DNA from 3 places in the Streptomyces sp. NPDC001393 genome. Region 2 is predicted to be linked to each of the others. Evidence: predicted binding sites of a transcription regulator. Region 2 holds the regulator's gene; each other region holds the start of a gene.
What was found. Region 2 encodes HrcA, which represses chaperone genes, less so after heat shock. Its sites were predicted from a motif close to TTNGCACTCNGNNNNNCNGAGTGCNAA; they were not measured.
Positions count from the first base shown of each region.

Region 1: the regulator HrcA is predicted to act here: its motif matches at 2,808-2,834, upstream of groES (co-chaperone GroES).
Region 3: the regulator HrcA is predicted to act here: its motif matches at 5,978-6,004, upstream of groL (chaperonin GroEL).

Region 1 is NZ_JBSFIH010000004.1:115,996-125,726, reverse strand. It holds gene ACWC2T_RS07405 (ester cyclase) at 1-476, shown strand, start outside; gene groL (chaperonin GroEL) at 612-2,237, opposite strand; gene groES (co-chaperone GroES) at 2,353-2,661, opposite strand; gene ACWC2T_RS07390 (polysaccharide deacetylase family protein) at 3,188-4,060, opposite strand; gene ACWC2T_RS07385 (polysaccharide deacetylase family protein) at 4,057-4,971, opposite strand; gene ACWC2T_RS07380 (class I SAM-dependent methyltransferase) at 5,063-6,286, shown strand; gene ACWC2T_RS07375 (RNA polymerase sigma factor) at 6,280-7,563, opposite strand; gene ACWC2T_RS07370 (YciI family protein) at 7,609-7,965, opposite strand; gene ACWC2T_RS07365 (LCP family protein) at 8,116-9,159, opposite strand; partial or broken gene ACWC2T_RS07360 (endo-1,4-beta-xylanase) at 9,254-9,731, opposite strand, start outside.
Region 2 is NZ_JBSFIH010000001.1:88,823-98,553, reverse strand. It holds gene ACWC2T_RS00415 (nitronate monooxygenase) at 1-795, opposite strand, end outside; gene dnaJ (molecular chaperone DnaJ) at 907-2,043, opposite strand; gene hrcA (heat-inducible transcriptional repressor HrcA) at 2,044-3,060, opposite strand; gene ACWC2T_RS00400 (MBL fold metallo-hydrolase) at 3,233-3,955, shown strand; gene ACWC2T_RS00395 (DUF3097 domain-containing protein) at 3,990-4,811, shown strand; gene ACWC2T_RS00390 (Uma2 family endonuclease) at 4,783-5,367, opposite strand; gene hemW (radical SAM family heme chaperone HemW) at 5,467-6,699, opposite strand; gene ACWC2T_RS00380 (SpoIIE family protein phosphatase) at 6,727-8,547, opposite strand; gene ACWC2T_RS00375 (AMP-dependent synthetase/ligase) at 8,756-9,731, opposite strand, start outside.
Region 3 is NZ_JBSFIH010000029.1:88,584-98,314, forward strand. It holds gene otsB (trehalose-phosphatase) at 1-830, shown strand, start outside; gene ACWC2T_RS27750 (alpha,alpha-trehalose-phosphate synthase (UDP-forming)) at 818-2,260, opposite strand; gene ACWC2T_RS27755 (glucosyl-3-phosphoglycerate synthase) at 2,334-3,278, opposite strand; SAM riboswitch class I at 3,408-3,572, shown strand; gene thrC (threonine synthase) at 3,590-4,873, shown strand; gene ACWC2T_RS27765 (MoaD/ThiS family protein) at 4,870-5,145, shown strand; gene ACWC2T_RS27770 (cold-shock protein) at 5,578-5,784, shown strand; gene groL (chaperonin GroEL) at 6,168-7,790, shown strand; gene ACWC2T_RS27780 (Uma2 family endonuclease) at 7,881-8,552, opposite strand; gene ACWC2T_RS27785 (hypothetical protein) at 8,612-9,502, opposite strand; gene ACWC2T_RS27790 (DUF397 domain-containing protein) at 9,692-9,731, opposite strand, start outside.

The DNA of each region.
Region 1 (9,731 bases), on a different contig from region 2:
TCGCCCTGTGCGACGAGATGCCGACGTTCATCGATCTGGACGTCGTACGGGACGAGCGGCTGGCCGAGGACACCGTACGGCGGTTCTTCGCGGCGCTGGCGACCCCGGGCGAACTGCCGCCGCTCAACGATCTGCTGGACGAGGACATTCACAGCCACGATCCGGTGAATCCCCAGGTCACGATCGGGCTGGACAACGCCCGCGCCGAGTTCCGGATGTGGCGCGGGGGGTTCGACTTCGCGTTCACGGTCGAGGATGTGCTGGGCCAGGGCGACCGGGCCTGCGCACGGTGGACCTGGAACGCCACACACAAGGGCGACTTCCTGGGCATCCCGGGCACCGGACGGCAGGTCACCATGACCGGGATGACGCTGTTCCGCCTCACGGACGCCGGCAAGATCGCCGAGATGTGGTGGGAGCACGACCAGCTGGGGCTGATGCAACAGCTGGGTGCGCTGGACGAGTTGGAGCAGTAGAGGCCCTTCTCGCCAGTCCGGTCGCCCGTCCGGACAGGGCGAAGGCCCGGCACCCCGAAGGGCGCCGGGCCTCAGCTTTACGCTGCCTCAGCTCTACGGTGCTTCAGCTCTGCAGTGCTTCAGCTCTGCGGTGCCTCAGTGGGCGTGGCCGTGGCCGTGGCCCGCGGCGGCCGGCTCTTCCTCTTCCTTCTTCTCGACGACCAGGGTCTCGGTCGTGAGCAGCAGGGAGGCGATGGAGGCGGCGTTCTCCAGGGCGGAGCGGGTGACCTTCACCGGGTCGATGACGCCGGCCTTGACCAGGTCGCCGTACTCGCCGGTGGCGGCGTTGTAGCCCTGCCCCTGCTCCAGGTCCTTGACCTTGGAGACGATGACGTAGCCCTCCTGGCCGGCGTTCTCGCCGATCCAGCGCAGCGGCTCGACCACGGCGTTGCGGACGACCGCGACACCGGTGGCCTCGTCGCCGGCCTTGTCGAGGTTGCCCTCGAGGACCTTGGAGGCGTGGACCAGGGCGGAGCCACCACCGGAGACGATGCCCTCCTCGACCGCGGCGCGGGTCGCGGAGATGGCGTCCTCCAGACGGTGCTTCTTCTCCTTCAGCTCCACCTCGGTGGCGGCGCCGACCTTGATCACGCACACGCCGCCGGCCAGCTTGGCGAGGCGCTCCTGGAGCTTCTCGCGGTCCCAGTCGGAGTCGGTGTTCTCGATCTCGGCCTTGATCTGCGCGACGCGGCCGGTCAGGTCCTCCTGCTTGCCGGCACCCTCGACGATCGTGGTGTCGTCCTTGGTGACGGTGACGCGGCGGGCGGAGCCGAGGACGTCGATGCCGACCTGGTCGAGCTTGAGGCCGACCTCCTCGGAGATGACGGTGGCGCCGGTGAGGATCGCCATGTCCTGCAGCATCGCCTTGCGGCGGTCGCCGAAGCCGGGGGCCTTCACCGCGACGGCGTTGAAGGTGCCGCGGATCTTGTTGACGACCAGGGTCGACAGGGCCTCGCCCTCGACGTCCTCAGCGATGATCAGCAGCGGCTTGGAGGAGCCCGCCTGGATGACCTTCTCCAGCAGCGGCAGCAGGTCCTGGATGGAGCTGATCTTGCCCTGGTTGATGAGGATGTACGGGTCGTCGAGGACGGCCTCCATGCGCTCCTGGTCCGTCACGAAGTACGGCGACAGGTAGCCCTTGTCGAAGGCCATGCCCTCGGTGAAGTCCAGCTCCAGACCGAAGGTGTTGGACTCCTCGACGGTGATGACACCGTCCTTGCCGACCTTGTCCATCGCCTCGGCGATGAGCTCGCCGACCTGCTGGTCCTGGGCGGACAGCGCGGCGACGGCGGCGATGTCGGACTTCTCGTCGATCGGACGGGCCGAGGCGAGCAGCTCGTCGGAGACGGCCTTGACGGCGGCGTCGATGCCCTTCTTCAGGGCGGCCGGGGAGGCGCCGGCGGCGACGTTCTTCAGGCCCTCGCGCACGAGCGCCTGGGCGAGCACGGTGGCGGTGGTGGTGCCGTCACCCGCGATGTCGTTGGTCTTGGTCGCCACCTCCTTCACCAGCTGCGCGCCGAGGTTCTCGTACGGGTCCTCGATCTCGACCTCGCGGGCGATCGTGACACCGTCGTTGGTGATGGTGGGGGCGCCGAACTTCTTGTCGATGACGACGTTGCGGCCCTTGGGGCCGATCGTCACCTTCACCGTGTCGGCCAGCTTGTTGACGCCGCGCTCGAGGGCGCGACGGGCGTCCTCGTCGAACTTCAGGATCTTCGCCATGACAGCGGGAGCCCTCTCGGAAATCTATTGGGTGGTAAGACAACTGCGCCCCGGGCGCCCGGCTTCTTATCGGTCGCGGGGGCCAGGGGCGCAGCTGAAGGAACTTCGAGGTGGGTTACTTCTCGATGATCGCGAGGACGTCGCGAGCCGAGAGGACGAGGTACTCCTCGCCGTTGTACTTCACCTCGGTGCCGCCGTACTTGCTGTAGAGGACGACGTCGCCGACCTTGACGTCGAGCGGAAGGCGCTCGCCGTTCTCGAAGCGGCCCGGGCCCACGGCGAGGACGGCGCCCTCCTGGGGCTTCTCCTTCGCGGTGTCCGGGATGACCAGGCCAGAGGCCGTGGTCTGCTCGGCGTCCAGCGGCTGGACCACGATGCGGTCCTCGAGCGGCTTGATGGCAACCTTGGAGCTGGCGGTCGTCACGATCCGACCTCCCCCTTCGGAGATCTCACGGGGTTAACTGTCTGAGGTGGCGACCAGGTCGATCCGTCGTCGCGGGTGCCGGACCTGCCCGTCGCTTTGTTGGCACTCTCCAGGGGGGAGTGCCAGAGCCGAGACTATGACCGCGATTAGCACTCGGTCAAGCGGAGTGCCAATGCCGTGCGGCGCGTCGGCGGAATCTTGTCTGCGCCGGGTTCCTGGTGGTCCGGTGTTGCCCCGCCGTCCCGGGGGCTGCCGCCCCCGGACCCCCGCTTCGGCCTGAACGGCCTCGTCCTCAAACGACGGACAGGCTGAATTTCGCCGACCGGCACTGGAAAAGTGCCCTACAGGCAGTCCTCAATGCCGTGCCGCGCGTCGACGGAAGACGGTGCACGCGGTTGCCCGGAGGCCCGGCGTTCGCCCCGCCGCCCCCGGGGGCTGCCGCCCCCAGACCCCCGCTTCGGCCTGAACGGCCTCGTCCTCAAACGCCGGACGGGCTGAATTTGCCGACCGGCACTGGAGAAGTGCTCTACAGGTAGTCCTCCAGCCGCCCCACCGTCAGCCCCCGCTGCTGCACCCTCCGCAGGACCCTGGCCGTGCGTTCTCTGAGGCTCGGGCCCGTCGATTCGTCCGGGCCGACCAGGATGATGTCGCCGGGGCGCAGGTGGTGTTCGCCGTGCGCGTAGACGAGGTCGGTCGGGGTCATCGCGGCGCGCCAGAGGACGACCGTGGAGATGCCGCAGTCGGCCGCCGCGCGGAGGGTGGTGGGGTCGTACGAGCCGTACGGCGGGCGGAAGAGACGGGGGCGCAGGCCGAGACGGGAGCTGAGCCGGTCCTGCTGGCCGCAGATCTCGGCGCGCTGACCGGCGTACGGCAGTCCGGCGAGCACGCGATGGTCGAGGGTGTGGTTCTGGATGCCGGCACCCAGCCGGTGCAGGCGGGCGAAGTGGCCGTAGCCGGGGCCGGCGACGCTGTCGGTGAGGAACATGCTGACCGGCAGCCGGAGTTCGCGGACCATGTCGACGAAGCGGGGGTCGTGGTCGGCGCCGTCGTCGTAGGTGAGGAAGACGACCGGGTCGTGGGTGGGGACGTGGTCCAGGACGCGGGGCAGGGTGCGGCCGCCGGCGCCCGGAGTCAGGGCCAGGGCGCGCGCGGCGGGCTGCGGCGGACGGGCGAGGGGCTCGGTCAGGCCCCAGCGGCGGTAGGTCTGGTCGGGGGCCGGCCCGTGCGGGTGCACTCCCTCGGCCGCCTTCTTGCCGAGGCGTTCGATGGGGTCGACGGACTGGGCGCAGCCGGTGAGGAGGAGAGCCGAGGCGAGGAGCGCGACGAGGCACCGGCCCCGCTGACGCCGCTTGGAACCCGCTCCCCGGTGCCACGGCCGCGGCCCCGGCCCCGGCCTCACAGGTAGTCCTCCAGGCGGGCCACGGCGTAGCCCTCGCGCGTGACCTTGTTCAGGAAGCGGCGCATGTCGTCGACCATCGTGCCGTTCCAGTCGGAGCGGCCGCGGAAGTGGGTGAGGACGATGTCGCCGCGGCGCATCTTCTGGTCGTCCTCGCGGTACTCCCAGTGGTCGACGTAGACCTCCTCGTTCCAGATCGGCGCGTACTTGATGCCGCAGGCCTTGGCGGCGCGCAGGGTGTCCTGGTTGTAGTTGCCGTACGGCGGCCGGAAGACCGTCGGGCGCCTGCCGAACTGCTTCTCCATGATGTCCTGCATGCCGCAGATCTCGGCCTTCTGGTCCTCGTAGGACAGACCGGGCAGATAGGGGTGGTGCAGGGTGTGGTTGTTGAGGGTGTGGCCGTAGGACTGCATCTTCCGGAAGTAGCCGTAGTCGTCCTTGACCAGGTAGTTGCTGAGGAAGGCGGTGTACGGGATCTTCAGCTCCTGCATCATCCGCAGGAACTCCGGGTCCTTCTCCGAGCCGTCGTCGATGGTGAGGAAGACGATCTTCTGCTTGGTGGGGATCGTGGTGAAGACGGGCGGCAGGTCCCAGTCCTCCTGGTGGGTCACCTCGAAGCCGGCCCGGGCGGTGATCTCCGGTTTCTGCCTCGGCGGCGGGGGTGGCGTCAGCGGGACCCCGGCCAGGCCCCAGCGTCTGGCCGCGGCGACCAGGCGGGCGTGTTCGGCGGCCTGGCGGTCCTGGGGACTCAGGACGCGCACCGGGGCGCCGTGACCGGGCGCGGGGCGGGCCGCGTCGGAGGAGCCGGCACAACTGGACAAAAGGGCGGAACAAGCCAGCGCGGCGGCTGCGCAGCCGAGGACCCGACGCCCACGACCGGACCGGTTTTTGTCATTTTGTACGACTGCTCGCATGGTGTCGGATCCTCCCAGCCCGGAGCCCGGAGCCCGGGCCGACACCGCCGCCGGGAGGCGCACGATCCACCGACTGGCCCACAATGACCCGGTGAACGACCTCGCTCTCCTCCTCACCCCCGAAGGCCGTGCCCTCCTCGACGAGGTCCGCGACACCCACCCGGCCGACGAACTCGCCGTCGCCACCCGGCTGCGCCGCGAGCACCCCGCCGAGCTGGTGTCGGCCGCCCTCGGCCAGGCCAGGCTGCGGCAGCGGGCGGCGGCGAAGTTCGGGGCGGCGGACGCGGGGCGGATGTTCTTCACGCCGAACGGGGTCGAGCAGTCGACGCGGACGAGCGTCGCCACCTACCGGGCCGAGCGGTTCAGGAACCTCGGGGTGACCTCGGTCGCCGACCTGTGCTGCGGGATCGGCGGGGACGCGATCGCGTTCGCCCGGGCGGGGATCCGGGTGCTGGCCGTGGACCGGGATCCGGAGACCGCCGCGGTGGCGCGGGCGAACGCCGAGGCGCTGGGGCTGGGCGAGCTGATCGAGGTGCGGGAGGCGGATGTCACGGAGGTGGACACGGGCGGATACGACGCCGTGTTCGTCGACCCTGCCCGGCGGGGCGGGCGATCGGGCAGGGCCGCGCGAAGCGCGTCGGTGAGGGGCGGCGGCCGGGCGACGGGCGGGAGGATTTTCGACCCCGAGGCCTATTCCCCGCCCCTCTCCCGGGCGGTCGAGGCCGCCCGCAGGGCGCCCCGCGCGGCACTGAAGGTGGCGCCCGGCATCCCGCACGACGCCGTGCCCGCCGACGCCGAGGCCGAGTGGATCTCGGACGGCGGAGACGTCAAGGAGGCGGTGCTGTGGTTCGGCACCGAGCCGGGCGCGGTGCGCGCCACCCTGCTGCCCGGCCCGCGCACGCTGCTCGGCAGGGGGCTGCCCGACCCGGAGGTCCGGCCGGTGGGCCGCTATCTGTACGAGCCGGACGGTGCCGTCATCCGCGCCCATCTGGTCGCCGAGGTGGCCGAGCACCTGGGCGGCGGCCTGATCGACCCCACCATCGCCTACGTGACCGCCGACGAACCGCGCCCCACGGCGTACGCCTCCGCCTATGAGATCACCGACCAACTCCCCTTCAACGTCAAGAAGTTGAAGGCCTTTCTTCGGGAGCGCGAGGTCGGCACGCTGACCGTGAAGAAGCGCGGCTCGGCCGTCGAGCCGGAGGAACTGCGCAGGAAGGTCAAGCCGCACGGTCCGAACGCGGCGACCGTCTTCCTCACCCGGGTCGCGGGGGCACCGGCCATGCTGATCGGGGCCCCCGTCACCCCTCAGTGACCGGGAAGGGAATCGATTCTCGACAGCAGCAGCTGCCGCTCGCGGTCGTTGCGCGCGAGGGCCGCCGCTCGTTCGAACTCCGCGCGGGCCTCGGCCGTACGGCCGAGGCGGGCCAGCAGGTCGCCGCGGACGCTGGGCAGCAGGTGGTAGTCGCGCAGGGCGGGTTCGGCGGTCAGGGCGTCCACCAGCTTCAGGCCCTCGGCCGGGCCGTCGGCCATCGACACGGCGACCGCGCGGTTCAGCTCGACCACCGGGGACGGGGCGCGAGCCGCCAGCAGGCCGTAGAGGGTGGCGATGGTGCGCCAGTCGGTCTCCTCGTAGGTGTACGCGTGTGCGTGACACGCGGCGATGGCCGCCTGGAGGGCGTACGGGCCCGGGGCCCCGCTCGCCGTGGCACCGGCCCGGTCGAGGGCGCGGATGCCGCGGGCGATGAGCATGCGGTTCCAGCGGCGGCGGTTCTGGTCCTGCAGCAGCACCGGCTCGCCGTCCGGACCGGTACGGGCGGCCGTGCGCGACGCCTGGAACTCCAGCAGCGCGGTCAGGCCGTGCACCTCCGGCTCCTTGGGCATCAGCGCGGACAGCACGCGGGCCAGCCGCAGCGCGTCCTCGCACAGGCCCGGACGGAGCAGGTCGTCGCCGGTGGTGGCCGCGTACCCCTCGTTGAAGATCAGGTAGATGACGTCCAGGACGGAGCCGAGTCGGGCCTCGCGGTCGGGGCCGCAGGGCACCTCGAAGGCGACGTTCTGCTTCGCCAGGGTGCGTTTGGCGCGGACGATGCGCTGGGCGACCGTCGGCTCCGGGACGAGGTAGGCGCGGGCGATCTCGGCCGTGCTCAGGCCGCCGAGCAGGCGCAGGGTGAGCGCGGTGCGGGCCTCGGGCGACAGCACCGGGTGGCAGGCGGTGAAGACGAGCCGGAGCAGGTCGTCGTCGATGTCGTCCGGGTCGGCGGGCGCGTCGTACGCGGGCGGGGCCGTCTGCAGGTCGCGGCCGATCTCGGCGAGCTTGCGGGCGTAGGTCTCGCGGCGCCGGATCAGGTCGACGGCGCGGTGCCGGGCGGTTGCCATGAGCCAGGCGCCGGGGTTGGCGGGCACGCCGTCGCGGGGCCACTGCTCCAGGGCGGCGACCAGCGCGTCCTGCGCCAGTTCCTCGGCGATGCCGACGTCCCGGACGATCCGGGCGACGCCGGCGATGACCCGGGGCGACTCCAGACGGAAGACGGTCTCGATGGTGTGGGCCGCGGTGGGGGCGGGGCGTGCTGGGGTGGGCTGTGGTTCCACAGCCCACCATGCAACACCCCCGGGCGGCCCGAGGCCAGGGACGGCTCAGCCCTCGGCGATCTCCCGGACCTCACAGGTCACGGTCCAGTACTCCTCATGGGTCTGCAGGAACCGCTTGGTCCACTCGATCGCCTCGTCCATGTCCTTGCACTGCATCAGCGCGTAGCCGCCGACGACCTCCTTGGACTCGGTGAACGGCCCGTCCGTGACGGCGAGCCTGCCGCCCTCCCAGCGGACCCGCTTCCCCTGGCTGTGCGGGGTGAGTCCGGCGGTGTCGAGCATGACGCCGGCCTTGGTGATCTCCTCGATCAGCTCGCCCATCCGCTGCATCAGCTCGGGGCTGGGACCCTCGGGCGGCGCGGTGGACTCGTCGACGCGTACCAGCGAGAGATAGCGGGGCATGGTGGCTCCTTCGGTCGGGGCGGCGGGGCCTGTCCCCGCCACTCAGCCATGCGTCGAACGGCAGACACCCGGATCGACACGCCCACCGAAGTTTTTTTCTCCGGTTTCTCTCAGCGGTTTTCTGTCAGCGGTTTCTGTCGGCGGTTTCTGTCAGCGCAGGGACGCCCACAGCTCGCGCGCCGCCGGCTCCTTCGCGATCACCCGGTTGGGGTCGGAGGGGGCGGTGACGACCGGCATCATCACCGTTCTCACCCGGTCGGCGGTCAGGCCCTTCAGGCTCTGCCCGAGCCGCATCAGCTCGCTCAGGGAGTCCAGGCCGGTGTCCGTGGTGAGGCTCGCGGTGACCGCGTCGGCGACCCGGTACAGCCTGGCCGGGTCGGTGAGCAGGTTCGTGGCGGCCATCTGCTCCAGCAGGTCCTTGACCAGCATCTGCTGCAGCCCTATGCGGCCGAGGTCGCTGCCGTCGCCTATGCCGTGCCGGGTGCGGGCGAGCGCGAGCGCCTGCTTGCCGTCGAGGTGGTGGGAGCCGGCCTTCAGGTGCAGATGGCTCTGGTCGTCGTCGATGTTCTGCGGGGTGGTCACGTCGACCCCGCCGAGCGCGTCGACCAGCTTGGCGAAGCCGGAGAAGTCGATCTCGACGTAGTGGTCCATGCGCACGTTCGTGATCGACTCGGCGGTCTTCACCGCGCACACCGGCCCGCCCACCGCGTAGGCGCTGTTGAACATCGCGCCGTGGGCCACGGCCGTCGAGCCGCCGGAGGCGAGCGGGCAGGACGGGCGGGTGACGAGGGTGTCGCGCGGGATGCTGACGACGGTGGCCTTCGTGCGGCCCGCGTCGAGGTGCACGACCATCGCCGTGTCCGAGCGGGCGCCGGAGCTGTCGCCGCCGCCGAGCTCCTGGTTGGCCCTGCCGCTGCGCGAGTCCGAGCCCAGGACCAGGATGTTCAGGGAGCCGGTCGGCAGCGGGGAGGCGGCGGCCGAGGGGGTGACCACCGCCTTGGCCGGGCGGTCGTCGCCCAGTGCGCTGTTGATGTCGACGCTTTTGATGTTGTGGTCGAGGTGCCAGTACGCCCAGCCCACCGCGGCCGTGCCCAGCACCAGGGCGCCCGCCAGGGTGAGGCCGACGATCCTCAGCGCTCCCGATCGCCGGCCCACCCGTCTGCCTGCTTCGCCTTGCTCCTCTTGGTGCTCCATGTGTCGCGTCACGGCAGGAACGTAAGTCCGAATTATTAGGGGACTGTTAGCGCAAGCCGCGAGAATCGGTTTTCTTCGGAATTTCTCATGCCGCGCCGCCCAAGGCCTGGGCGATGCCGTGGTACGCCGGTTTCGGCTGGTAGTTCTCGTCGTACGGGGTCGCCGCGCCGTAGCCGGGGAAGGTGCTCGGCACCCAGGAGTCGGCGTCGGTGAAGCCCCACACGGTGACGTTCACACAGCGGGTGACGGCGGCGCAGGCGGCCACGACCGCGTGGAAGTCGGCCTTCTGCTGGGCGAGTTTCGCGCTGTCCGCGGGCAGTTGCATGCGTACGTCCAGCTCGGTGATCGCCACGTCCACGCCGAGGTCGGCGAAGCGCTGGATGTTCTGCCGCAGCGTGCTCGGCACCTGGCCGAGGATCAGATGGGCCTGCAGGCCGACGCCGCCGATCGGGACGCCCCGCGCCTTCAGGGACCTGACCAGGTTGTACAGGGCGTTGGACTTCGCGTTCACGCCCTCGACGTTGTAGTCGTTGATGTACAGCCTGGCGCCCGGGTCGGCGGCGTGCGCCCAG
Region 2 (9,731 bases):
CTCGGTGCGCGCGAACAGGGGGTTGGTCAGCGCCTGCTTGTGCACGGCCTGGGCGCCGGACTCCGGGGTGGCGAGGAAGGCGGTGCCGAGCTGGGCCGCGCTCGCGCCGGCCGCGAGCACGGCGGCGACCTGGCTGCCGCGCATGATGCCGCCGGCGGCGACGACCGGGATGCGCACGGCCTCATGGATCTGCGCGACCAGCGAGAGCAGCCCGATGCCGGAGCCGTCGTTCTCGGGGAGGTCCCGGTGGGTGCCCTGGTGACCGCCGGCCTCCACGCCCTGTGCGATCACCGCGTCCGCGCCCGCCCGCTCGACCGCGCGAGCCTCCTCGGCGGTGGTGGCGGTGACCAGGGTGAAGGTTCCGGCACGGCGAAGGGAGTCGAGCACGTCCCGGCCCGGCACCCCGAAGTGGAAGGAGACCACCGGTACCGGGTTGTCGAGGAGTACGGCGAGCTTGGCGTCGTAGCCGTCGTCCCGGCCGCTGTCCGGGTCGCCCAGCTCGGTCTCGTACCAGGCGGCCTCGCCGGCCAGCTGGTGGGCGTAGACCTCGACGGCGCCGGACTCGGCGTACTCGGGCTGCGGCATGAACACGTTCACGCCGAAGGGGCGGCTGGTGAGCCCCCGCAGCTGCTTGATCTCCTGGTACATGCCGTCGGCGGTCTTGTACCCGGCGGCGAGAAACCCGAGGCCACCGGCCTCGGAGACGGCGGCGGCGAGCTGCGGCACGGAGACGCCGCCCGCCATGGGGGCCTGCACGATCGGGTGGGGGAAGAGATCGGTCAGTGCGGAGGACATGACCGCATGTTGTCACGTCCTTTGAACAAGTCCGAATCCGGGCACCCAATGGCATAAACCAATGGCATACGGGGTGCCGAAGCACCCCGTCAGGACTCCGTGAGCGGCTGTTCAGCGCCCGTTGAACGCGTCCTTCAGCCTGCTGAAAAGCCCCTGCTGTCCCGGCTGGAACTGCCCCTGCGGCCGCTCCTCGCCGCGCAGCTTGGCCAGCTCGCGCAGCAGCCGCTCCTGCTCGGGATCGAGCTTGGTCGGGGTCTGCACCTCGACGTGCACGATCAGGTCACCCCGGCCGCCGCCGCGCAGATGCGTGACGCCCCGGTTGTGCAGCGGGATCGACTGGCCGGACTGAGTGCCGGGCCGGATGTCGACCTCCTCCATGCCGTCCAGGGTCTCCAGCGGCACCTTGGTGCCGAGCGCCGCCGCGGTCATCGGGATCGTCACCGTGCAGTGCAGGTCGTCACCGCGCCGCTGGAACGTCGGGTGCGGCAGCTCGTGGATCTCGACGTACAGGTCACCGGCCGGACCGCCGCCCGGCCCCACCTCGCCCTCACCGGCGAGCTGGATCCGCGTGCCGTTGTCGACACCGGCCGGGATCTTCACGGTCAGGGTGCGGCGCGAGCGGACCCGGCCGTCGCCGGCGCACTCCGGGCACGGGGTCGGGACCACGGTGCCGAATCCCTGGCACTGCGGGCAGGGGCGCGAGGTCATGACCTGGCCCAGGAAGGACCGGGTGACCTGCGAGACCTCACCGCGGCCGCGGCACATGTCACACGTCTGGGCGGTCGTACCGGGCGCGGCGCCCTCGCCGTTGCAGGTGTTGCAGACGACCGCGGTGTCGACCTGGATGTCCTTGGTGGTCCCGAAGGCCGCCTCGTCCAGCTCGACCTCGATGCGGATCATCGCGTCCTGGCCGCGCCGGGTGCGCGAGCGCGGCCCGCGCTGCGACGCCGTACCGAAGAACGCGTCCATGATGTCCGAGAAGTTGCCGAAGCCACCGGCCCCGAAGCCGCCCGCGCCGGCCCCGCCGGACTGCGAGAGCGGGTCGCCGCCGAGGTCGTAGACCTGCTTCTTCTGCGGGTCCGACAGCACCTCGTAAGCGGCGTTGATCTCCTTGAACCGCTCCTGGGTCTTCGGATCGGGGTTGACGTCCGGGTGCAGCTCGCGCGCGAGCCGGCGGAACGCCTTCTTGATCTCATCCTGCGACGCGTCGCGGCGCACGCCGAGAACGGCGTAGTAGTCCGTGGCCACTTACGACTCCGCCAGGATCTGTCCGACGTACCGTGCCACTGCGCGTACCGCTCCCATCGTTCCCGGATAGTCCATGCGGGTCGGTCCGACCACGCCGAGCTTGGCAACCGCCTCGCCGCCCGAACCGTAGCCGACCGACACCACGGAGGTGGAGTTGAGTCCCTCGTGGGCGTTCTCGTGCCCGATGCGCACCATCACGCCCGGATCCTTCGCCTCGCCTAGGAGCTTGAGGAGCACGACATGCTCCTCCAGGGCCTCCAGGACGGGCCGGATCGTGAGGGGGAAGTCATGTCCGAAGCGGGTGAGATTGGCGGTGCCGCCGATCATCAGCCGCTCCTCGTTCTCCTCGACGAGCGTCTCCAGGAGGGTGGAGAGCACCGTCGAGACCGTACCGCGGTCCTCGGGGTCGAAAGCCTCCGGCAGGTCCTCGACCAGCTTCGGCACGTCCGTGAACCGGCGGCCCGCGACCCGGCTGTTCAGCCGGGCGCGCAGATCGGCGAGGGAGGTCTCGCCGAAGGGCGCCGGGCAGTCGACCATCCGCTGCTCGACCCGGCCGGTGTCCGTGATCAGCACGAGCATCACGCGCGCGGGGGCGAGCGAGAGCAGCTCCACGTGCCGCACGGTGGACCGGGTCAGGGACGGGTACTGCACGACGGCGACCTGCCGGGTGAGCTGCGCGAGCAGCCGTACCGTACGGGCCACGACGTCGTCGAGGTCGACGGCGCCCTCCAGGAAGCTCTGGATCGCCCGTCGCTCGGGCGCGGTCATCGGCTTCACGCCCGCCAGCTTGTCCACGAACAGCCGGTAGCCCTTGTCGGTGGGGATGCGCCCGGCGCTGGTGTGCGGCTGCGCGATGAACCCCTCGTCCTCCAGGGCCGCCATGTCGTTGCGGACCGTCGCCGGGGACACGCCGAGGTTGTGTCGCTCGGTCAGGGCCTTCGACCCGACCGGCTCCTCGGTGCCGACGTAGTCCTGGACGATGGCGCGCAGTACCTGCAGCCTGCGTTCACTCAGCATCCGCGCGCACCTCCAGCACGTCGTCCCCTTGGTTCCACTCGGTCCTGCGGTTCGTCCGCCTGGCACTCTTCGCATGCGAGTGCCAGCGTTCCCGGGCCCAGTGTACGGCTGTCGGGTACACCGAGGGCAAGGTCGGTGCGGTCCCGGCGGCTCGTGCAGTTAGCGTCGCGGTATGACGGTGACTTGGGAAGAGCTGGGGTGGGAGCGGTTGGCCGCGGGGGTCGGCCGGTGCCGGCTGCCCGGCTGGGACTGCACGGCCGGACTGGTCCTCGGCGAGGGTACGGCACTGATGGTGGACGCCGGCTCGAGCGTGGCCGAAGGCGCGCGGCTGCGGGCGCAGGCCGAGGAACTCGCCGACGGCCGTGTGACCCATCTCGCGCTGACCCATCCCCACTTCGATCACGTCTTCGGGGCGGCGGCCTTCGCGGGGGCGCAGGTGTACGGGGCGGTGGGCGTCGACGTGGTGTTCGCCCATGAACGCGGCGAGCTGCGCATGGACGCGGTCCGGAACGGTCTGCCGGTCGCCGACGCGGACGAGGCGGTGGACGCGCTGGTGACGCCCGGCCATCCGGTCTCCGGCGAGTGGACGCTGGACCTCGGGGGCGGCCGCCAGGCGCTGCTGGCGAACGTGGGTCCGGGTCACACGGCCCACGACCTCGCGGTGCTGGTCCCCGGCTCTCCGGAGGTGGTCTTCTGCGGCGACCTGGTCGAGGAGTCCGGTGAGCCACAGGCCGGTCCGGACGCGCTGCCGTCCCGCTGGCCGGACGCCCTGGACCGGCTCCTCTCCCTGGGCGGCGCGGACGCGCTGTACGTGCCCGGTCACGGAGCGGTGGTGGACGCGGCGTTCGTGCGCCGGCAACGCGACGAGCTGGCGGCCCGTTTCGGCGTGTCGTGACACTCGGGCCCGGGCTTCTCCTATCGTCATCCGAATGCGCCAGTACTCCGCCGACCTGACCCCACCGTGGAAGAAGCAGCAGCCCGCCCCGGAGGTACCGGCGGAGCCGGGCCTGGTGGTGGAGGAGCCCGGCACCGGGTTCTGCGGGGCGGTGATCCGCTGCGAGGCGGGCACGGTGACGCTGGAGGACCGCTTCGGCAAGCACCGGGTGTTCCCGCTGGAGCCACGGGGGTTCCTGCTGGAGGGGCGGGTGGTGACGCTCGTACGCCCGTCGTCCTCCGGTCCGGTACGGCCCACCCGTACGGCCTCCGGTTCCGTCGCCGTCCCCGGCGCCCGCGCCCGCGTGGCCCGTGCCGGCCGCATCTACGTCGAGGGCCGGCACGACGCCGAGCTGGTCGAGAAGGTGTGGGGCGACGACCTGCGCATCGAGGGCGTGGTCGTGGAGTACCTGGAGGGCGTCGACGACCTGCCCGCGATCGTGTCCTCCTTCGCACCGGGTCCGGACGCGCGGCTGGGCGTCCTGGTGGACCACCTGGTGCCGGGCACGAAGGAGTGGCGGATCGCGGAGTCGGTGACCAGCGAACACGCCCTGGTGGTGGGCCACCCGTACATCGACATCTGGGAGGCCGTGAAGCCGTCGTCGCTGGGGATCGAGGCGTGGCCGACGGTTCCGAGGGGGCAGGACTGGAAGACGGGGGTGTGCCGGGCGCTGGGCTGGCCGTCGGAGAACACCGGGGCGGTGTGGCAGGCGATCCTGAAGCGGGTGGGGTCCTACAAGGACCTGGAACCGGAGCTGCTGGGGCGGGTGGAGGAACTGATCGACTTCGTCACGGCAGCGGGAAGCGGTGGGGCTTGACGTTGGGGAGGGTGCCGAACCCGCTGGTGTCCAGTTCGACATCCAGCGCCTCAAGCCGCAGCCGTTCGCCGAACTTCCTCGTGATCTGCCCCTTGTAGTCGGCCATCTCCCCATCGCCTTCGGGCCGCGTCAGCAGGACGCACTGCGCCATGATCGGATCGGCGATGAGGTACACGGGGATCCCGCCCGCCGCGTAGATGGAGCGCTTGACGCAGTAATCCCTCTCGACGCTGGTCTTCGACACCACCTCGACGACCATCGTGATGAGACTGGCCGGGAGGAGCCGCCCCGAAGCAGGCAGGATTTCCGGGGCGACGACTACAAGATCCGGGACGGGCTCGCTGGCTTCGTCGATGATGTCGACGTCCTGGGTCTGAAGGCTGTACCAGCGCTCAAGAGGAATCTGCCTGCCGAGCAGCATCACGATCAGGTTGTGGACCAGGTCCGGGCTGGCCATCATCACGATTTCCCCCCGCAGGAGCTCCACCTTGAGTCCGTCGGGCGGCTCGAACCCCTCGAAGAACTCTGCGACTCCACGTTCGTCCACAGCGGTCATCTCCGTGGCCTCCACATTCGCCGCGTACTGTCAGCGGCAGCCTACGAACCAGGTTAGGGACCGAACCCGCGTTCCGGGGGGATTCACCCGCCCGAGCGATCAGTCCACCAGGTCCCGCACCACCGCGTCCGCCAGCAACCGCCCCCGCAGCGTCAGCACGGCCCGCCCCTCCTCGTACGGCCCTTCCTGGAGGAGCCCCTCGCCCAGCGCCCGCCGGGAAGCCGCAAGCCCCTCCTCCTTCAGCAGGGACAGCGGCACCCCCTCGCGCAGCCGCAGCTCCAGCAGGATGCGCTCCACGCGCCGGTCCTCCTCGGACAGCAGTTCCCGTCCCGCCCCCGGGGAGCGGCCGGAGGCCAGCGCCGCCGCGTACGCCCCCGGATGCTTGACGTTCCACCAGCGCACCCCGCCGACGTGCGAGTGCGCTCCGGGGCCCGCGCCCCACCAGTCGGCGCCCCGCCAGTACAGCTCGTTGTGGAGGCAGCGGCCCGCCTCGGAGGTGGCCCAGTTGGAGACCTCGTACCAGGAGAAGCCCGCCGCGGACAGAGCCTCCTCGGCGATCAGGTACCGGTCCGCGTGGACGTCGTCGTCGGTCATCGGGACCTCGCCCCGGCGGATCCGGCGGGCCAGCTGCGTGCCCTCCTCCACGATGAGCGCGTACGCGCTGATGTGGTCCGGCCCCGCGCCGATCGCCGCGTCCAGGGAGGCTCGCCAGTCGTCGTCGCTCTCGCCGGGGGTGCCGTAGATCAGGTCGAGGTTGACGTGCGCGAAGCCCACCGCCCGCGCCTCCGCGACGCAGGCCTCGGGGCGGCCCGGGGTGTGGGTGCGGTCGAGGACGCGCAGCACGTGCTGCCGCGCGCTCTGCATGCCGAAGGAGATCCGGTTGTAGCCGCCCTCGCGGAGCGTGGCGAGGTAGGCCGGGTCGACCGACTCCGGGTTCGCCTCGGTGGTGATCTCCGCGTCCTCCGCCAGGCCGAACTCGTCGCGGATCGCCCCCAGCATCCGCACGAGATCGTCCGCGGCCAGCAGCGTGGGCGTACCGCCGCCGACGAAGACCGTACGGACCGCACGCGGGTCGTCGCCCAGCACCTTCCGGGCGAGGCGGATCTCCTCGATCACCGTGTCCGCGTAGTTGTCGCGGGAGGCCAGCACGCCCTCCGTGCCGCGCAGCTCGGTCGCGGTGTAGGTGTTGAAGTCGCAGTAGCCGCAGCGGGTCGCGCAGTACGGCACGTGCAGGTAGAAACCGAGCGGGCGGCCTGTGGCCCCGGCGAGCGCGTGCGCGGGCAGCGCGCCGTCGGCGGGGACGGGCTCGCCGTCGGGGAGTGCGGAGGGCATGCCTTCCATTGTCCAGCACCGCCGGGGTTACTCCGCCTGCAGCACGAGCAGGGCCAGGTCGTCCTCCGGCAGGCCCCCGCCGAAGTCGTGGACCAGGCGCCGGATCCTTTCCGCGATCAGTTCGGCGCTGAGTCCTGCGCAGCCGGACAGGGCGCGGGCGAGGCCGTCGCCGTCGTCGAACTGGCGGGAGCCGGAGCGCCGCTCGGTCACCCCGTCGGTGACGCACAGCAGGCTGTCGCCGGGCCGCAGGTCGAGGGTCTCGCTGGTGTAGGTCTCGTCCTCGACCACGCCGAGCAGGGTCTGCGGGCGGGCGGCGGTGTGCACGGTGCCGTCGGGACTCAGGACGAGCGGGAGCGGGTGGCCGGCGGAGGCGAGGGTGCAGCGGACCCCGCCGTCGTGCGGGGTCAGCTCGCCGTAGAGCAGGGACAGGAAGCGGGTCTGCGGGCCGTCCCCGGTGGCCACCGGCCGGCCGCCGGCGGCGACGAGGGCGCGGGCGGCGGCGTCGGCGGCCTCGGTGGCGTCGTCCAGGAGGAGCTGGTTGAGCCGGTCCAGGACGTCGGCGACGCGGTACCCCTCGCGGGCGAGGAGGCGCAGCCAGGGGCGGGCGAGGCCGATCACGACCGCCGCCTCCGGGCCCTTGCCCTGGACGTCGCCGACAGCGAAGCACCACCGACCGTGGCCGGCCGGGAACAGGTCGTAGAAGTCGCCGCTGGGGCCGCCCTTGTCGCAGGGCTCGTAGACGAGCGCGCTGCTCACGCCGGGGATCTCGGCGACCGCGCCGGGCAGCAGGCCGCGCTGCAGGACGGCGCTGATGGTGGCCTGGCGGGCGTACTGGCGGGCCGCGCCGATGGCGAGGGCCACGCGTCGGCTGAGGTCCTCGACGAGCCCGGTGACCTCGTCGGGAAAGCTCAGCAGTCCGCACCGGCCGATGACCAGCGTGCCGAGCGGCCGCCCGGCCGCGATCAGCCGGTACGAAAGTGCCGTGCCGTCGGCGCCCTGCGGGCCGAGCGCATGGCCGGGCCATGGGTACGGCTCGGGGCCGGAGCGCAGCCCCTCGTGCGGGCAGGGCGGCTCCTTCTCCAGGGCGCACCGCAGTTCCTCGATGCGGCATTCGCTGGCGTGCCAGACCCGGTCGGGGCCGCTGGTGGCGCCGCCGCGCACGGTTGCCTCGTCCTCCAGCCACACCGCGCACCAGTCGGCGAGCCGGGGCACGATGAGCTGGCCGGTGAGGGCGGTGACCAGGTTCTCGTCCAGCTGTCCGGCGAGCAGGTCGGAGGCCTCGGCGAGGAACGACAGCGCGCCCCGGCCGAGCCAGTCCCGGTCGCCGCCGGCGCGGTGCGGCTGCGGGGCCAGGTCCTCGGCGACCTCCAGGGCGGCCTCCGGGGCGGGGGTGTCCGGGTCCTCGACGCCGCCCGGGGGCAGCCGCGCCCAGACGGTCTTGGCGCCGGCGCGGTAGGTGACGCCCCAGGACTCGGCGAGCGTGGTGACCAGCCGCAGGCCGCGCCCGTACTCGGGGGTGTCGTACGGCCCCTCGCCGCCGAGCGGGTCGCGCGGGGCGCGGGAGGGATGCCGGTCGCCGACCTCCACCACGAACGCGCCGGTCTCCTCCAGCAGCCAGTCGACCTCGACGTCGGTGCCGGCGTGTACGACGGCGTTGGTGACCAGTTCGCTGACGACGGCCATGGCGTCGTCGACGAGCCGGGGCGGGACTCCGGGCGTCTCGGCCAGCGCGGCCCGCACCAGGGCACGTGCGGACCCCGGTGCCAGGGGGCTTCCGGGCAGCGTCGTGCCGCCCCGCACGTCCCTGGCCCGGGGCTCGCTCTCCCGCTGCGTCGGTATGGCCGCCATGTCCATGCGGCCAGGGTGACAGACCGGGGGCGCCCATAAGCGGTGTGTCACTGAAGTGGGCAGAAGACGACCACTTTCGAACGCCCGTCGAGCTCAACCTGCCCAGGGGCGTGGGGCTGTGCCGCCATGCGGCTCTGCCGCGTGGGCGCGAGCAACCACGGCGCACCCGCACCCGCCGACAGCCCCAGGGCACCCCCTCGAAACCGCGTCAGGCCTCCCGGGTACCGGCGTACATCTCATCGATGAGGTGCTTGTACTCCCGCTCCACCACGGGCCGCTTCAGCTTCAGGCTCGGCGTGATCTCCCCGTGCTCCACGTCGAGATCCCGCGGCAGCAGCCGGAACTTCTTGATCGTCTGCCACTTCTGAAGTCCTGCGTTGAGCTGCTGCACATACCCGTCGACCATCTCCACCGTCTGCGGCGCGGCGACGATCTCGGCGTACGGCCTGCCCTCCAGGCCGTTCTCCTTCGCCCAGTCCAGCAGGGCGAGCTCGTCCAGGGCGATGAGGGCCGTGCAGTAGTTCCGGTCGGCGCCGTGCACCAGGATGTTGGAGACGTACGGGCACACCGCCTTGAACTGGCCCTCGACCTCGGCCGGGGCGACGTACTTGCCGCCGGAGGTCTTGATGAGGTCCTTCTTGCGGTCGGTGATGCGCAGATAGCCGTCGGGCGAGAGCTCGCCGATGTCTCCGGTGTGGAACCAGCCGTCGGTCTCCAGCACCTCGGCGGTCTTCTCGGGCAGGCCGTGGTAGCCCTCCATGATGCCGGGGCCGCGCAGCAGGATCTCGCCGTCGTCGGCGATCCGCACCTCCGTGCCGGGCAACGGCTTGCCGACCGTGCCGGTGCGGTAGGCCTCGCCGGGGTTGACGAAGGAGGCCGCGGAGGACTCGGTGAGGCCGTAGCCCTCCAGGATGTGGATGCCGGCGCCGGCGAAGAAGTAGCCGATCTCGGGCGCGAGCGCGGAGGCGCCGGAGACACAGGCGCGCAGCCGGCCGCCGAAGGCCTCGCGGAGCTTGCCGTAGACGAGGGTGTCGGCGACCTTGTGCTTGGCGGCGAGGCCGAACGGCACGGCGTGGGTGCCGGTGCGGCGGAAGTTGTCCTGGCTGACCTTGGCGTACTCGCGGGCGACCTCGGCGGCCCACTGGAAGATCTTGTACTTGGCCGGGCCGCCCTCGCGGGCCTTG
Region 3 (9,731 bases), on a different contig from region 2:
ACCCTATGCCGACCCCGGTCACCCCGGCTGGCAAGGCCGGACTCGCCGCCCTCCTCGCCAAGCCGAGCGCGGCGCTCGTCGGCCTGGACTTCGACGGCACCCTCGCCCCCATCGTCGCCGACCCCGAGCAGGCCCGCGCCCACCCCGACGCCGTACCGGCCCTGGCCGCACTCGCCCCGAAGGTCGCCTCCGTCGCCGTGATCACCGGCCGCCCCGCCGGGGTCGCGGTCCGCTACGGCGGCTTCGCCGGCGTCCCCGGCCTGGAGCACCTGACCGTCCTCGGCCACTACGGCGCCGAACGCTGGGACGCGGTCACCGGCACCGTCACCGCCCCGGCCCCGCACCCCGGCGTCGCCGCGGTCCGCGCCGAGCTGCCGGGCGTACTGGACCGCGCCGGCGCCTGGCACGGCACCTGGATCGAGGAGAAGGGCCGGGCGGTCGCCGTGCACACCCGCCGCGCCGACGACCCGCAGGCCGCGTTCGAGGCCCTGCGCGGCCCCCTCACCGACCTCGCCGCCCGCCACGGCCTGGTCGTCGAACCGGGCCGCCTGGTCCTGGAGCTGCGCCCGCCCGGCATGGACAAGGGCGTGGCGCTCGCCGACCACGTCCGCAGGACCGGCGCCGAGTCCGTCCTCTACGCCGGCGACGACCTCGGCGACCTCCCCGCCTTCGCCGCCGTCGAGAAACTCCGCTCCGACGGCGTCCCCGGCCTGCTGGTCTGCAGCGGCAGCACGGAGGTCACCGAACTGGCGGAACGCGCGGACACCGTGGTCGACGGCCCCGCCGGGGTCGTCCGCCTGCTGCGGACCCTCGCCGCTCAGCTGGACTGAAGGTCCCTGAGCGCCTGCAGCTGATCCAGGAACCACTGGGCCGGGGGAAGCGCGGTGGCCGCCGCCGCCAGCCTCTTGGTGCGGTCCGCCCGCTCCTCCGGCGGCAGGGACAGCGCCTCGTGCAGGGCCCGCGCGGTCTGAAGCACGTCGTAGGGGTTCACCGTGAACGCGTGGGCGCCCAGCTCCTCGTACGCCCCGGCCTCGCGGGACAGCACCAGCGCACAGCCCTGGTCGGAGACGACCGGCACCTCCTTGGCGACCAGGTTCATGCCGTCCCGGATGGGGTTGACCAGCGCCACGTCGGCGAGCCGGTAGGCGGCCAGCGAGCGCGCGAAGTCGTCCTTGACGTGCAGCACGACCGGGGTCCAACCGGCCGTGCCGTAGACCGAGTTGATCTCCTCGGCGGCCCGCTGCACCGCGGCCGTGTAGTCCCGGTACACGGCGAGGTCCTGCCGCGACGGATAAGCGAAGGCGAGATGCACCACCCGCTCCCGCCACTCGGGGTGCTCCTCCAGCAGCTGCCGGTACGCCAGCAGGCCGCGCACGATGTTCTTCGACAGCTCCGTGCGGTCGACGCGGACGACGGTCCGGCGGCCCTCGCCGATCTCCTCGCGCAGCGCCGCCATCCGCTCGTCCACGTCCGGCTCGTGGGCCCGCTTGCGCAGGAAGTCCGCGTCCGCGCCGAGCCCGTGCACCCCGATCGCCGTACCCGAGAGGCTGCCGGGACCCAGGACCGTCGTACAGCACGCACTGAACGCGTCCGCCCACCGCCGGGTCAGGAACGCCGCCCGGTCCGCGCCGAGGATGCCGTTCAGCAGGGCGGCCGCGATGTCGTCGGGCAGCACACGGAAGTACTCCGGCGGCGCCCAGGGCGTGTGCGAGAAGTGGCCGATCCGCAGGTCGGGGCGGAGCTCGCGGAGCATCCCGGGCACCAGGCACAGGTGGTAGTCCTGCACCAGCACCGCCGCCCCCTCGGCCGCCTCCTCGGCCAGCGCCTCGGCGAACGCCCGGTTGTAGGCCTCGTAGGCCGCCCACTGCCGCCGGAACCCCGCGTCGAAGACCGGCTCCAGCGGGGTCTGGTACAGCATGTGGTGGACGAACCAGAGCACCGAGTTGGCGATGCCGTTGTAGGCGTCCGAGTGGACCTGTGCGTCGATGTCCAGCATCCGCACCCGCTGCCCGCCGGCGTCCTCGCCCGGCAGCAGCCCGCCGCCCGCCCGCCGTACGGCCTCCCGGTCCCCGTCGCCGAGCGCCGCGCACACCCACAGGGAGTCCGCGTCCGGCCCGATGGCCGACAGCCCGGACACCAGCCCGCCGCCGCCCCGCCTGGCGTGCAGCGAGCTGCTGTCGTCCACCGTGTACGAAACCGGGCCGCGGTTGGACGCGACCAGCACCTGAGCTCTCTCGGCAGCACCCTGCGTGGAAGCCATGGTCCTCAACCTAGCCCGGCCCGGAAACGCTCAAACGTACGGGCACGCCGGGGTGCCACAGCCGTACACGAACTCAGGCCACCCGGCGCTCGGCGTACTCGGCGATCTCCGCCATCGGCGGCCGTTCCTCGGTGTCCACCGAGTAGGTGCGTGGCTCGAAACCGTCCTCGCCGCGCTCGAACTGGGTGAGGGACGGGCGGATCAGATGGCCGCGGGCCAGCCGCAGCTGGGCCGTGCGGTAGATCGCCGCGGCCATCCGGCCGAGCGCCTGCCCGTCCTGGTGGCGGTGCTTGCGCACGCCCACGTCCACCTGCCCCAGCGCGTCCAGCCCCACCAGGTGCAGGGCGTCCACCAGCATGCCCAGCTCCACGCCGTAGCCGACAGGGAAGGGGAGCTGTTCCAGCAGGCTGCGCCGGGCCGCGTACTCGCCGCCCAGCGGCTGCACGAATCCGGCCAGCTGCGGCCAGTGCATGTTCAGCAGCGGGCGGGCCATCAGCTCGGTCACCCGGCCGCCCTGACCGGCCGACCCGGCGAGCGGACGGTCGTACATCGCCTTGACCAGGTCCACGCCCGGCTCGGTGAGCAGCGGGCCGACGATCCCGGAGACGAAGTCGGAGGAGAACTCCCTCAGGTCCGCGTCGATGAAACAGACGATGTCCCCGGTGGTCACCAGGAGCGAGCGCCACAGCACCTCCCCCTTTCCGGGAACGGAGGGGATACGGGGCAGGATCTCGTCCCGGTGAACGACCCGCGCGCCCGCCGCGGCGGCGACCTCGGAGGTGCGGTCGGTGGAGCCGGAGTCGACCACCACGATCTCGTCGACGAGCGGAACCTGCTCCACGAGGTCGTGCCGGATGACCGCGACGATGTCGCCGACCGTCTCCTCCTCGTTGAGCGCGGGCAGCACGACCGAGACCGACTGGCCGGTGCGCTGCTTGGCCGCCAGGATCTTGTGCAGCGGGCGATCGGTCACGGACCAGGAGCGGGTGGCCAGCCAGCGCTCGACTTCTTCCAGCACAGTCAGCGGCTCCTCACGTGTCTCGCGGTTCGGACGACTATCTCAACTGTCCCGGCCTTCGGTTACAGTCTTGAACAACGCCGGTGACCATCGCATGTCGGGGGTCAGCGCGCGTCCACAACCGCATACCGCTCATCCAGAGGGGCAGAGGGACACGGCCCGATGAAGCCCCGGCAACCCTCCAGTCGGTACTCGTAGCTCGGCCTGAACAGGCGCGATCGCTCCGCGAGGCTCCCGGCTAGGGAAGGTGCCAAATCCGTCTCACGGCGAGATGCGTCGTGAGGAAGATGAGGAGAAAGGGCCTCGCCTCCATGGCTGTGCAGACAGTTGCAAGCTCCACCGATTCCACCGTCGACCTCGGTCCCGCCGCGGCCCTGAGCTGTCGCGAGTGCGGGCACCGCGTCTCCCTCGGCCCGGTGTTCGCCTGCGAGGAGTGTTTCGGCCCGCTGGAAATCGCCTACGACTTCTCCGCCTACGACACCGAAGAGCTGCGCCGCCGTATCGAGGCCGGCCCCGCGAACATCTGGCGGTACGCGCCGCTGCTGCCGGTCCCGGCCGACGTGGCCGACAAGCCGAACCTGAACCCCGGCTGGACCAAGCTCGTCAAGGCCGACAACCTCGCCGCCGAACTCGGCGTCACCGGGGGCCTGTTCGTCAAGGACGACTCCGGCAACCCGACCCACTCCTTCAAGGACCGCGTGGTCGCCCAGGCCCTGGAGGCCGCCCGCGCCTTCGGCTTCACCACCCTGTCCTGCTCCTCCACCGGGAACCTCGCCGGCGCCGTCGGCGCGGCCGCGGCGAGGGCCGGCTTCCGCTCCTGCGTGTTCATCCCGCACGACCTGGAGCAGGGCAAGGTCGTCATGGCCGCGATCTACGGCGGCGACCTCGTCGGCATCGAGGGCAACTACGACGACGTGAACCGCTTCTGCTCCGAGCTGATCGGCGACCCGGCCGGCGAGGGCTGGGGCTTCGTCAACGTCAACCTGCGGCCGTACTACGCGGAGGGCTCCAAGACCCTGGCGTACGAGATCTGCGAGCAGCTCGGCTGGCGGCTCCCGGACCAGATCGTGGTCCCGATCGCCTCCGGCTCCCAGCTCACGAAGATCGACAAGGGTCTGCAGGAGCTGATCAAGCTCGGTCTCGTCGAGGACAGGCCGTACAAGATCTTCGGTGCGCAGGCCGAGGGCTGCTCGCCGGTGTCCACCGCCTTCAAGGCCGGGCACGACGTGGTCCGTCCCCAGAAGCCGAACACCATCGCCAAGTCCCTCGCCATCGGCAACCCGGCCGACGGACCGTACGTCCTGGACATCGCCCGCCGCACCGGCGGTGCCGTGGAGGACGTGACGGACGAGGAGGTCGTCGACGCCATCAGGCTGCTGGCCCGCACCGAGGGCATCTTCGCGGAGACGGCGGGCGGCGTGACCGTCGGCGTCACCCGCAAGCTGCTCAAGGACGGCGTCCTGGACCCGACGAAGACCACGGTGGTCCTCAACACCGGCGACGGCCTGAAGACGCTGGACGCGGTGGCCGGCACCGGCCTCACCGCTACCATCCGCCCGAACCTGGACTCCTTCCGAGAGGCTGGCCTCGCATGAGCGTGACCGTTCGCATCCCCACCATCCTGCGCACCTACACCGGTGGCCAGGCGGAGGTCAGCGCCGAGGGCGCGACCCTCGCCGAGGTCATCGAGGACCTGGAGAAGAACCACACCGGGATCGCCGCGCGCGTCCTGGACGACCAGGGCAAGCTGCGCCGGTTCGTCAACGTCTACGTCAACGACGACGACGTCCGCTTCGAGCAGGGCCTTGAGACCGCCACCCCGGACGGCGCCGGCGTTTCCATCATTCCGGCCGTTGCCGGCGGCTGATCGTTACCTTGGGTAACTTCGGTTACGCGTTGTTCATCGAATTGCCTCCTCCGTGAGAGAAGCGGAGGGGGCAATTCTGTGTGATTGAGCGCGGTAGAGTTGGGGAACGCGCTCACGGGCCGACCGGTCGAGGACCCTGTATTCATGCCGGACGCCCGACAAGAAGCGGCCAAAGTCGACGGGTTTTATGCGGCTTTTGTGACGGTTTGAGAGGCCCGACTTGCCCCGAAGTCGGATGAATTCTCACCACATTCCGGACCGTTCCCGTCCAGAATTCTCGTCCGATTGACCTGTTGCAGACGGCAGTTGGACAGATACATTCAGCCGCGGTCGACGCGTTCCGGCGCACGCCCCCGACCGATGGGGGGTGAGGTCTGACCCGGATCCGCGAAGTGTGGATCTGTGCAAGGGCCAGTAATAGGGGAGTTAGGCATGGCTCAGGGCACCGTCAAGTGGTTCAACGCGGAGAAGGGGTACGGCTTCATCGCGGTCGACGGTGGTGCGGATGTTTTCGTCCACTACAGCGCGATCCAGATGGACGGTTACCGCACCCTGGAAGAGGGGCAGCGGGTCGACTTCGAGATCTCGCAGGGCCAGAAGGGCCCGCAGGCGGACATGGTCCGGCTGGCGACCAGCTGAAGCACGCGTCGACTGACAGCGACGTTCTTCTGTTTCTTCGAAGGGCCCGCACCCCGCTCGGGGTGCGGGCCCTTCGCCGTGCCCGGCGTGCCCGTGTTCGCGGGCGGCTGACCCGGGTGCCGTACACCCCGGGCGCTTGCGCCCACCCGTCGCCCGACCACCACCCCTCAAGGAACCCGCTTCGCGGGTGCGCCTTGCACTCGTGCATGCCGAGTGCTAATCATTGGCGTTAGCACTCTGAAGGTGAGAGTGACAGTGAAGGACCGGGTCGGTGAGGCCCGCAGGCCGGGTGGGGCAAGGAACCACGAGGCCGGCGAGCCGTCCGTCGCGGGCGCGGGCGCGGTCCGAAGGAATCACCCCCAGTCCTGGAGGGACCACTTCACATGGCCAAGATCATCGCGTTCGACGAGGAGGCGCGGCGCGGCCTCGAGCGCGGCATGAACCAGCTCGCGGACGCCGTCAAGGTGACGCTCGGCCCCAAGGGTCGCAACGTCGTCCTCGAGAAGAAGTGGGGCGCCCCCACGATCACCAACGATGGTGTCTCCATCGCCAAGGAGATCGAGCTCGAGGACCCGTACGAGAAGATCGGCGCCGAGCTGGTCAAGGAAGTCGCCAAGAAGACGGACGACGTCGCCGGTGACGGTACGACCACCGCGACCGTGCTCGCCCAGGCCCTGGTCAAGGAGGGCCTGCGCAACGTCGCCGCCGGCGCCAACCCGATGGCCCTGAAGCGCGGTATCGAGAAGGCCGTCGAGGCCGTCTCCGCCGCCCTGCTGGAGCAGGCGAAGGACGTCGAGACCAAGGAGCAGATCGCCTCCACCGCGTCCATCTCCGCCGCCGACACCCAGATCGGCGAGCTGATCGCCGAGGCCATGGACAAGGTCGGCAAGGAAGGCGTCATCACCGTCGAGGAGAGCAACACCTTCGGCCTGGAGCTCGAGCTCACCGAGGGCATGCGCTTCGACAAGGGCTACATCTCCGCCTACTTCGCGACCGACATGGAGCGCATGGAGGCGGTGCTCGAGGACCCGTACATCCTCATCGCCAACTCCAAGATCTCCGCGGTCAAGGACCTGCTCCCGCTCCTGGAGAAGGTCATGCAGTCGGGCAAGCCGCTGCTGATCATCGCCGAGGACGTCGAGGGCGAGGCCCTGTCGACCCTGGTCGTCAACAAGATCCGCGGCACCTTCAAGTCCGTCGCCGTCAAGGCCCCGGGCTTCGGTGACCGCCGCAAGGCCATGCTCGGCGACATCGCCATCCTCACGGGCGGCGAGGTCATCTCCGAGGAGGTCGGCCTCAAGCTGGAGAACGCGACCCTGGACCTCCTGGGCCGCGCCCGCAAGGTCGTCATCACCAAGGACGAGACCACCATCGTCGACGGCGCCGGCTCCTCGGAGCAGGTCAACGGCCGCGTCAACCAGATCCGCGCCGAGATCGAGAACAGCGACTCGGACTACGACCGCGAGAAGCTGCAGGAGCGCCTGGCGAAGCTCGCCGGCGGTGTCGCGGTCATCAAGGCCGGTGCCGCCACCGAGGTGGAGCTCAAGGAGCGCAAGCACCGCATCGAGGACGCCGTCCGCAACGCGAAGGCGGCCGTCGAGGAGGGCATCGTCGCCGGTGGTGGCGTGGCCCTGCTGCAGACCACCAACGTCTTCGAGAAGCTGGAGCTCGAGGGTGACGAGGCGACCGGCGCCAACGCCGTGCGCATCGCGCTCGAGGCCCCGCTGAAGCAGATCGCCGTCAACGCCGGCCTCGAGGGCGGTGTCGTGGTGGAGAAGGTGCGCAACCTGACCCCGGGCCACGGCCTGAACGCCGCGACCGGCGAGTACGTCGACCTGGTCGCCGAGGGCATCATCGACCCGGCGAAGGTGACCCGTTCCGCGCTGCAGAACGCCGCCTCCATCGCCGCGCTGTTCCTCACCACCGAGGCCGTCATCGCCGACAAGCCGGAGAAGGCCGCCGCGCCGGCCGGCGGCGGTATGCCGGGCGGTGACATGGACTTCTGATCGACCTGACGGTTGATCGCCTGTCCTTCGACCGAGGGCGGTGCTTCCAGCTTCTGGCTGGGGGTGCCGCCCTCGGGCGTTTCGCGAGCCTCAGTCGGCGTAGTCCTTGAGGTCCTCGGTTTCGAGGGTGATGCTCACCGGAGGCGGGAGTTCGACGGTGGTGCCCCAGCGGTAGGACGGGGACTGCTGGTAGCGGCCGTCCTTGGGGTCGCTGTAGACGACGACGGTGTTGTTGTCGCGGTCGATGAGGAGGTAGACGGGGATGTCGACCGCTCCATAGCCGACCGGCTTGTCGATACGGTCGCGCTGGTTGGTGTCGCGGTCGTGGGAGGTGATCTCCACGGCCATGAGAGCGCCGTCGGCCGGGGACCAGTTGCCGTGTCCCTTGAGGTGGCCCTTGGGTACGAGAAAGCCGTCCGTGATGGCGCGGCCCTTACGGTATGCCTCGGTCTTGACACCTCGTTCGGGCACGAGATTCAGCTCGGGGCGCTGTTGCATGCACTGGTAGAGCAGCCACATGAAGATCTCGCAGTGGTTGCCGTCCGGCATTGCCTTGACCTCTAGCTTTCCGTTGATGTACTCAAGCCGGACGGTCTCCGGCGCCCGGTGTGCGAGTTCCTCGAAGTCCTCGACGCTGAGCGGATCCTTGGTGCGGACACGCCCGTCGACGAATTCGAGCCGCACGCCCTCCGGGGCCACACTGGCGAGTTCCTCGAAGTCCTCGATGGGCATCTGCGGGCGTTCAGCGGTACTGGGGGTCATGGCGTCGCCTCCTCCCCTCCATCGTGCCCCGGGGTGGTGTCGTCGGACCGTAGGAGCGGTCATACGGGTGCCCTTTCTCGTCGTTTCAGGGACATCGCAGCGCGGATCTCGGCTGCGTGGACTTGGACCGCTGAAGCGGGCAGGGGCGTACGGGAGTGCGCGGGGGCGCGTTCGCCCCGGCAGCCACCGCACACACCCCCCGGCAGTGCCTCCGGCCGCCCCGGCAGCCCGCATTCCGCGCACTCCAGCAGCCGTCGGGGCGCCGGGCGGGGGACCGGTTCCGGCGGCACCTTGTCGACCAGGCGGCGGCGGACCAGTCCGGCCGGGTTGTGGACCGGCGTCGGCAGGCCCGCGGTCAGTGCGCGCAGTACCTCCTCGTCGCCGGCCCCGCGCGCGAACCACTCCGTGAGCAGCGGCGCGAGTACGGCACAGTCGGCGGCGGACAGCGACAGCGCGGGCGCCGTACGCCCCAGGGCGGCGAGCAGGATGTGGGCGCGGGACCGGGTGGGGCCCGGCGAGGGTTCGGCCGGCTCCTCCGGTACGTCGCCCCGCGTGAATGCCGCCCACCAGGCGTCGTCGCGCGCGGTACGGGACCACCACGATCGGGTGATCCACCGGGTGCCGCCGGAGTCCGTCTCCAGCCGCTCCCGGCCGCGCCGCAAGTGCCCCGCCGCCTGAAGGCGGTTGAGGATGGTCCGCAGTGCGCACTGGCCGTAGGGGAGCTGCTTGGCCAGCGTTTTCACCGAGATGTCGGCGCCTTCGGGGAGGCGGTCGAGGTACGCGGCGACGGCCTCGTCGCGGGGCGGGAGATGCGAGAAGTCCTGGTTCGTGCGCGGGCGTTGGTCCGGCGCCGAGCGCTTCCCGTAGCCCGGATTGGCCATCGGGTGCGGGGTCGCGTGCGGGGTCGCGTGCGCGGGCAGGGGGGCAGGGCTAAAGTGGGTGTCAGCCACGGGATCGATGCTCCGATCTCGTTGGTCAGACCCCCGCAGGTGTTGCTAGCACCTGGCGGGGGTTGTTCGTTATGCGGGCACGCTAAAGCCTGGTGACTGTGCGTGGCAAGTCGAACGCGTGAGGTCAACTCGAAGGGTGGGAGGGTGAGTTGAACCCACCACCCATTCCTTGGAAAGAGGGCTCGGGGCTCAGGGCTTGAGCCCCGAGACGAACGCCGACCAGGCCTCC